DNA from 2 places in the Prauserella sp. PE36 genome. Region 1 is predicted to be linked to the other one. Evidence: riboswitches for the same ligand, from Rfam matches in the RefSeq annotation. Region 1 holds a riboswitch; the other holds the start of a gene.
What was found. Region 1 has a riboswitch for cobalamin ahead of metE (5-methyltetrahydropteroyltriglutamate--homocysteine S-methyltransferase). Riboswitches for the same ligand answer to the same signal wherever they lie in the genome.
Positions count from the first base shown of each region.

Region 2: it holds a riboswitch for cobalamin, as region 1 does, so the genes downstream of both, DI005_RS31845 (ABC transporter substrate-binding protein) here and metE (5-methyltetrahydropteroyltriglutamate--homocysteine S-methyltransferase) in region 1, are expected to answer to the same signal.

Region 1 is NZ_QEQT01000097.1:31,576-35,971, reverse strand. Features, by position in the region: gene DI005_RS30640 (GGDEF domain-containing protein) at 1-1,502, shown strand, start outside; cobalamin riboswitch at 1,747-1,966, shown strand; gene metE (5-methyltetrahydropteroyltriglutamate--homocysteine S-methyltransferase) at 2,006-4,318, shown strand; gene DI005_RS30630 (hypothetical protein) at 4,288-4,396, opposite strand, start outside.
Region 2 is NZ_QEQT01000100.1:162,998-167,393, reverse strand. Features, by position in the region: gene DI005_RS31850 (iron chelate uptake ABC transporter family permease subunit) at 1-89, opposite strand, end outside; gene DI005_RS31845 (ABC transporter substrate-binding protein) at 86-1,102, opposite strand; cobalamin riboswitch at 1,159-1,343, opposite strand; gene mshD (mycothiol synthase) at 1,341-2,249, opposite strand; gene DI005_RS31835 (response regulator transcription factor) at 2,264-3,016, opposite strand; gene DI005_RS31830 (DUF2993 domain-containing protein) at 3,209-4,096, shown strand; gene DI005_RS31825 (thioredoxin family protein) at 4,107-4,396, shown strand, end outside.

The DNA of each region.
Region 1 (4,396 bases):
CGCACGCGACCCTGCTTCCCCTGCATCTCAACGTGACGGCGCTCACTGCGGCCGCCCCCAAACCCGCGCTGCAGCCGCTCTTCGACGCGCTCGGCGAGACCAGCCGCAGACCCCGCGAGATCGTCCTGGAGATCGGCCCGCCCTTCCACGGCATCGCGCCCGCCGCCCTGCTCTCCGGGATGGCCCGGCTCGGCGAGCTCGGCTTCCGGCTGGCCTTCGACGGCCTCGGCGCGGGTGATCTTCCCCTCAATCTGCTCGCCGAATCGCGGGTGGACCTGGTCAAGCTGGACCGTACGACCCTGCGCCGCCTTCCCGACGACCCGGCGACGGTCGCCCTCGTCGAGTCGCTCGTCCACTTCGCCGCCCGCACCGACCTCCGGCTCGTCGCGACGGGCATCGAGACCGAGGACCAGCTCAACACCGTCCGCAGGCTCGGTATCCGGGTGGTGCAGGGCAACCTCTTCGCACCCGCCCGCGGAGGCATGGCGCCGATGGGCGCGGCGACGCTGGCCACGCCCGACGGCCAGGAGGGACCACCCTCGTTCACGCCGACGAGCGCGCCGACCGTGAAGGACTTCCTGCGGCCAGCCACGACCCTGCCCGCCGAGGCGACGTGCGAGGAGGTCCGCAACGTCCTCGTTGACAACGACGCGCCGACCGGCATCATCGGTCTCGACGAACAGGGCCGTCCACAGTGGTCGATCGACCGCACACGGTTCCTGCTCGCGGTCACGGGACCGTTCGGTCACGCCCTGCACGCCAACCGCCCCGCCGAGCGCCTCGCCGACGCACCGCACGTGATCCGCCACGGCGCCGCCGCGCTGGAACTGCTCGACCTGGTCACCGACGCCGACTGGGACCGCACCGCCGACGACGTGGTGGTGATCGACGACGCGGGCCGCTGCCAGGGCGTGGTGCTGGTGCACGAGGTGGTGCGCGGGCTCGCCGACGCGAAGATCGAGGAGGCGGCCGCGCTCAACCCGCTCACCCGGCTGCCGGGCAGCGACTCGGTGGCTCGGGCCGTGGACCGGCGCATCGCCGCGGGACAGCCGCTCGTGGTGGGCTGGCTCGACGTCGACTCCTTCAAGAAGGTCAACGACACCGTGGGGTTCGCGGCGGGCGACGACCTGATCCGCGCCCTCGGCCGCAAGCTCACCGACCTGGCGACGAACCTCGGCGGCGTCACGGTGAGCCACGTGGGCGGCGACGACTTCCTCATCGCCTGCGACATCGACAAGATCACGACCGTGGCCGACGGGCTGCTGGACAGCCGGTGGTACGCGGAGGGGCTGCCCGTGACGGTGTCACTCGCGACGCTGGTCTGCGCGGGCTCGTCCGTCGGCTCGTACCGGGAGATCTCGCGGCTGCTCGCCCCGTTGAAGAAGCACGCCAAGGACGTGACCGGCTCGAGCTGGGTCAACAGCTGGCCCGGCACCGACCGCATCGAGGTGCTGCGGGGCATCAACTCGCAGCGGATGCCGAGGCAGCGCCCGGCAAGCTGAGCCCCCGCCCACTGCCCGTCCGCAGCGATGTGGAACCCCATCGCGAAAAGGTGAGTGCCCCGGTGCTGCTGGGGGTTCAGCACCGGGGCACTCCTCACATGCCAGGGCGCCCTGGGGAGGGGGCTGTGGGCGCCCGGCAGGCCAGCAAACGTGAAAGTCTTTACGTTCGCTTCATGTTTGAGCATACGCCATGCGTGCTCGTTTGCATAGGTTTCCATCGCTGTGCATCGCCTGTGCGGACCGCTAGAGTGGGCGTGCTGGTGGTTCGCCGGACCGTACGGCCCGGCGAGGCAAGAGGGAACCTGGTGCGAGTCCAGGACTGCCCCCGCAGCGGTGAGCGGGAACGACCGCCGTCATGACGCACTGGGCACACGGTGCCTGGGAAGCGACGGCCAGTAGGCGCGCCGGAGGTGTCCGGCGGGTGCCCGCGAGTCCGAATACCTGCCACCGCCGCGCGCACCGCCGGTGCGCGCGTGCCCGCAACCGCTCGCGAGGAGAGAGCCGTGGCAGAAACGCACGACAGTCATGCCCTGAATCCGGACATCGGCGCCACCGTGCTGGGATACCCGAGGATCGGTCCGCGCAGGGAGCTCAAGAAGGCGCTCGAGTCCTACTGGGCCGGCAGCACCGGCGTGGCCGAGCTGGAGGCCACCGCGGCCGCGCTGCGCCGCTCGACGTGGGAGAGCTTGCGCGCAAGCGGACTGGATTCCGTTCCGGGCAACACGTTCTCGTTCTACGACCACCTGCTGGACACCGCGCAACTCTTCGACGCGGTACCCGAGCGCTACCGCGGCTTGTCCACAGTGGATTCCTACTTCGCGATGGCGAGGGGACGGCCAGGGCTCAGCCCGCTGGAACTGACCAAGTGGTTCGACACGAACTACCACTACCTGGTGCCCGAGCTGTCGCCGGGCACCAGGTTCCGGCTGGCGACGGACAAACCGCTCGCCGAGTACCGGGAGGCGGCCGGACTCGGGATCAGCACCCGACCGGTGCTGCCAGGACCGCTGACGTTCCTGCTGCTCGCAAAGCCGTCGCCCGGCTCCCCCGCCGGTTTCCGCACCCTGGACCTGCTCGACGGCTTGCTCGACGCCTACGCGGAGCTGCTGGGCCTGCTGGCCGCAGAGGGCGTCGCGTGGGTACAGCTCGACGAGCCCGCGTTCGTCGCCGACCGCACGCCGGAGGAACTGCGGGCGCTCGCATCCGCCTACACGCGCCTGTCCGCACTGCGCGCCCGGCCCAGCATCCTGGTGGCCGGCTACTTCGGCAGGCTCGGCGACGCGCTCGGGGTGCTGGCGGGCACCGGCGTCGAGGGCCTCGCCGTCGACCTGGTGAGCGACGAGCGGGCGCTGACGGAGCTGACGGCCGAGCGGCGCCTGCGCGACAAGACCGTGGTCGCCGGGCTCGTCGACGGGCGCAACGTGTGGCGCACGGACCTGCGCGCCGCGGTGCGCACGGCGGCGGCCCTGCTGGGCTCGGTACGCGATCTCGGTGTCTCCACCTCCTGCTCGTTGCTGCACGTGCCCTACGACCTGGACGCGGAGCGCGGCCTCGATCCCGTTGTGCGGCAACGGCTCGCGTTCGCCGAGCAGAAGGTGGCCGAGGTCGTGACCATCGCTCGTGCGCTGCGCGAGGGCGCCGATGCCGTGGCGGGCGAGCTGGCCCACGCGGACGAGGTGACCCGTCTCGCGGGCAGGCGGGACGACCAGGTTCGCGCGCGGATCAGCGCGCTGCGCCCGGAACACCGGCGCAGGCCCGGCTTCGGGCGACGTGCCGCCGCGCAACGCGAACGCCTGCGCCTGCCCGATCTGGCCACTACGACGATCGGCTCGTTCCCGCAGACGTCCGAGGTGCGCGCCGCACGGGCGGGGCTGCGCGCGGGCCGCATCGACGAAGCCCGGTACACGGCCGCCATGCGGGCCGAGATCGAGCGGGTGGTGCGCCTCCAGGAGGACATCGGACTGGACGTGCTGGTGCACGGCGAGCCCGAGCGCAACGACATGGTGCAGTACTTCGCCGAGCGGCTCGACGGCTTCGCGGCCACCGAGCACGGCTGGGTGCAGTCGTACGGATCCCGTTGCGTACGCCCGCCGATCCTGCACGGCGACGTGTCCCGGCCCCGCCCCATCACGGTCGAGTGGAGCACCTACGCGCAGTCGCTCACCGACCGGCCGGTGAAGGGCATGCTGACCGGACCCGTGACGATGCTGGCGTGGTCGTTCGTCCGCACCGACCAGCCGCTCGCCGAGACCGCGGACCAGGTGGCGCTCGCGCTGCGCGACGAGGTCGCGGACCTGGAGCGCGCCGGGCTGCGCATCGTCCAGGTCGACGAGCCCGCACTGCGCGAGCTGCTGCCACCACGGCAGGACCGGCAGCAGGAGTACGTGGACTGGGGCATCGCCGCGTTCCGCCTCGCGACCGCGGGCGTTTCCGACGCCACGCAGGTTCACACGCACCTGTGCTACTCCGAGTTCGGCGACGTCATCATGGCGATCGACGCGCTCGACGCCGACGTGACCTCACTGGAGGCGGCACGGTCCAATATGGAGGTCCTGCGTGACCTCGCCGCGATCGGGTTCGGCCGTGCCGTGGGACCAGGTGTGTACGACATCCACTCGCCCCGCGTGCCGGACAGCGAGGAGATGCGCAAGGCGCTCGCGGCCGCCGTGGCGGTGCTGCCGGCCGAACGGTTGTGGGTCAACCCGGACTGCGGGCTGAAGACGCGGCGCTATCCGGAGATCGAGCCCGCGCTGCGGGCGCTGGTCGAGGCGGCGCACGCAGCACGTCAGGAGTCCGCTTCGGCGAGCCTGCGGTAGATCACGGCCTGCTGCCGCAACCGTTCGGCGTCACCGTCGCGGTCCTCGTCGTCGAGCCGGTCGGCGAGCTGGTCGGCG
Region 2 (4,396 bases), on a different contig from region 1:
GCGACCGCGATCGAGGCCACCAGTGCGGCGGCTCCGCCGAGCAGCACCAGCGGCAGCCGCGAGCGCCGGGTCAGCGGCTCGACGCTCACCCGGTGAGCCCGAACTCACGCAGCTTGGCCGCGAGCTCCTCGATCCCGGCCACCGTGCGGATCGTGGGGTTCATCGCCTGTCCGCTGAGCAGGACGTAGCGCTTCTCGCGCACCGCGGTGAGGTTGCGGGTCACCGGATGGGACTCCAGGAACTCGATCTTCTTCGCGGCGGTCTCCGCGGTCTGCGACCTGCGCGTGAGGTCGCCGATCACGAACACGCCTGGGTCGCGCTCGGCCACCGTCTCCCAGTTGATCTGCGGCCATTCTTCGTGGGTGTCAGCGAAGACGTTCTCCGCGCCGACGGCCCGGGTCATGACGCCGGGTGCGCCGCAGCAGCCGGCCAGGTACGGCGCCTCGGAGTTGGCGAACCAGTAGAGCAGGGTCACGCCCGAGGCGTCGAGCCCGTTCGTGGCACGTTCGATGCGGTCCCGCAGGTTCGCGACGAGCCGCTCGCCACGCTCCTCGACGGCGAACAGCTTCGCGAGGTCGCGGACCTCGGCATAGATCGTCTCCATCGTCAGCGGCTGGTCGCGGCGGCCGTCGCCGGCACCGCTGTTGTCCTTGAGGCAGTCGGACGGCGACAGGTAGCTGGGCACCCCGAGCTCGGCGAACTGCTCCCGCGTGGCGACGCCGCCGGTGCCGAGCGTTGAGACGAAGGACGCGGTGACGAAGTCGGGCTCGGCCGCCAGCACGGCCTCGAAGGACGGCATGTTGTCGGCCAGCCTCGGCACACCCTCGTTGGCCTCGACGAGGTCGGCCGGCAACGGGTCGGTCCAGGTCGCGGTGCCCACCAGACGGTCGGCCAGCCCCAGCGACAGCAGGATCTCGGTGGTGCCCTGGTTCAGCGAGACGACGCGCTCGGGCGGTTCGTCCACGACCGTCCGCACACCACAGTTGTCGACCGTGCGCGGATAGCCGGGCGCAGCCTCCCGGTCCTGCGTGGCGGCGGTGCCGCCACATCCGGCCAGCACCAGGCAGAGGGACAGGGTGAGGAAGCGGGAGGTACGCGGCACCGACGTTCCCTTGCGTCGAGGGCCCATGCGCGGAGCCCGAGCGGACAGCGACTCCCGGCCGAAAGCCGGGTGCCAGCAGGTCTTCGGACTCGGGGTCATCCGGACGGAACGCCTTCCCGGACCTGGTCCAGTGGCAACGTGTCCCGCCCGTCGCCCTCACCGCTGCGCGTCAGTTCCGGATTCGCACCGGATTTCCTGACTCACGTGGTTCGTGAGTACGACTGGCCGCGAAAACGTATCACGTACGCGCGTACTGGACGTCCACCTCGTGACGCACGAAACCGAGCCGCTCGTACACCGCGATGGCGGGCGCGTTGTCACCCTCGACGTAGAGGATCACCTGGCCGAGGCCGCGTTCGCGCAGGTAGCGCAAGCCCGCGAGGGTGAGCGCCTTGCCGAGCCCGCCGCCCTGCGCTCCGGGGTCGACACCGACGACGTACACCTCGCCGACGGGCTGCCCCCCAAACCGCTCGGGGTTGGCGGGGTGCACCTTGGTCCAGTGGAAGCCGACGACCTGACCGTCGGCGTTCTCGGCGAGGAAGAAGCCCTCGGGGTCGAACCAGCTCTCGTTCTCGGCGGCCCGCAGGTCCTCGACGCTGAACGTGCCCTGCTCGGGGTGCCAGTCGAAGGCGCGCGCGTTGACCGCGACCATCGCCTCCTCGTCCCGCCCCGGCACGAACGTGCGCAGCGAGACGCCCTCGGCGGGCTTGGGCTCCGGCCAGTCGGCTCCCTCGACGTTCACGTGCATGACCAGCAGCTCACGGGCTCGTTCGAAGCCGAAGCGCTCGGCGAGCCTGGCGGCGGCGGGGTGGTCGCCGTGCGCCCACACGCGCAGCTTCTCCGGTACCTCGGCGGCGAGTTCGCGCACGAGCGCGGCACCGTGGCCCCTGCCGCGGTGCGCGGGGTGGACCACCAGCTCGGCGACGAGCCTGCCGAAGGCGTCGCCCGCCGTGTTCAGGTGCACCACGCCCACGAGCTCGTCGCCGTCATGGGCCACCAGGTAGCGGCCTCCGGTGAAGTCGCCTGGCAGCGGCCCTTCCGGCTCGATCTCGGGGCGTCCGTCCGATTCCCGCGCCGCAAGCAACAGCGCGCGCACCGCAGAGGTACGCGCGCTGTCGAGTTCGTTCACCCAGGCCACGTTCTGCATGGGTCCACGCTACTTCAGCGGTTGGAGAACTCCGTCACCTCGAAGGACTCCGGCACCACCGGGATGCCGCCCTTCACCGGGCCGGTGCCCTTGGCGGGCCGCTCGAACTTGTAGCCGACGTTGCGGACGGTGCCGATCATCTGCTCGTGCTCGGGGCCGAGCTTCGCGCGAAGCCGCCGGACGTGCACGTCGACAGTGCGGGTGCCGCCGAAGAAGTCGTAACCCCACACCTCCTGCAGCAGCTGGGCGCGGGTGAACACCCGGCCCGCGTGCTGGGCGAGGTACTTGAGCAGCTCGAACTCCTTGTAGGTGAGCTCCAGCGTGCGCTTGCGCAGACGCGCGGTGTATGTCGCCTCGTCGATCACGAGATCGCCGACCCGCAGCTCGGCGTCGACCTGCGTGGTGGCGCCGTCCTTGGTGGTGGCCAGCCGCAGCCGGGCGTCCACCTCGGCCGGGCCCGCCGTCGGCAGGAGGATGTCGTCGGTGCGCCACTCCGCGCTCAGCGCGACGAGGCCGCCCTCCCCGACCACAGCGATCACCGGGGTCACGGCGTCCTCGTCACCGGCGCCCTTGAGCAAGCGGCACAGGCTCTTCGCCGACGCCAGGTCGCTGCGCGCGTCGAGCAGGATCACGTCGCGGTGTCCGGCGTCCAGGAGCGCGGTGACCTCGGGAGCGCGGACGCGTACGGTGTGCGGGAGAAGATCGAGAGCGGGCAGCACCGAGGTGGCATCGGATTCCGCAGTGAGTACAAGAAGATCCAGGCTCATCGCCACCGCCTCATAATGTTTGATCGCCTCGAGAACCACTCGGGCAGGTCTTCGATGAGAATAGCGGGTGATAACTACGGTGTCGCTACTCGTGAAATCGGCATCACACGAGGTCGCAGGCCCGAAACGCCCGTGTAACACGGTGCGAAACCCAGGTGTAACAACAGATCGGAACAGATTGTGAGCAGTGCTGTGACCGAGCGAGCCCAGCCGTCCCGGAAACGCGGAGGCCGGAGGGCGAAACGGCTCGTCGTGGTGCTCGTCGTACTGGCGGGACTGCTCGTGGCCGCCGACTTCGGCGTCGCCGCGTTCGCCGAGCACACCGTGTCGCAGAAGGCCCGCGAGCAGCTGGGCCTCACCGAGGACCCCTCGGTGACCATCCACGGGTTCCCGTTCACCACGCAGGCGATTTCCGGCGAGTACGACCACATCACGGTCTCGGCGCAGGGCGTGCCGGCTGGCGACGTGCTGCGTGACCTCGCGATCCGGGCCGAGTTGCGCAACGTGACGGCACCGCTGTCGGACCTGACCTCCGGCAACACCGACAACATCAACATCGGTGACCTCGAGGGACAGATCACGCTCAAGGCCAGCGACATCGCGCAGGTCTCACCGCTGAACAACATCCAGGACCTGCGGATCGACCCGTCCACCGAGTCCTACGTCCGCAACGGCGAGGGCAACGACGACTCCCAGAGCGGCTCAGGCGGCTCCGGCGACGACGGCGCCACCGAATCCCAGCAGGAGGACGAGGACGACTCCACCGCAGGCGTGCGGCTCTCCGGCAAGGTCCAGATCGCGGGCGAGGAGGTGGAGATCTTCGCGTTCGCCATGATCGAGCTCGACGGCACCACGATCCGGATCACGCCACACCGGCTCCAGTTCGGGAATGACCGGGAGACCACCGTCGTTCCGCAGGAGGTGCAGCAGGCGCTGCTGCCGAACTTCGAGGCGGACATCAACGCGGGTGACCTGCCGTTCACGGTGACGCCGACGGCGATCAGAGTCGATCCGGGCTCGCTCACCATCAGCGGCGAGGCGAGGAACGTGACGTTCGCGGGGGTGTCCTCGGGACAGTGAGGACTGGGACGTGACGGGCTCGACGGGGCTGTGGGTACTGGCCGGCACACTCGTGGCCGGGCTGGTCGTCGGTGTGCTGCTCCACCGCCGCAACGGGCGCATCCGCACCACCACTCCCGAGGCGCCCAGTGGCCTGCCGGAGCCGGTCGTGGAGGCGCTCGTCCCGGGGACGGCCGTGACGCTGGTGCAGATCTCCACCACGTTCTGCGCCCCGTGCAGGCACACGCGAGCCGTTCTGTCCCACTTGGCGGAACGCACCGAGGGGCTCACGCACGTCGACCTGGACGTCACCGACCGGCC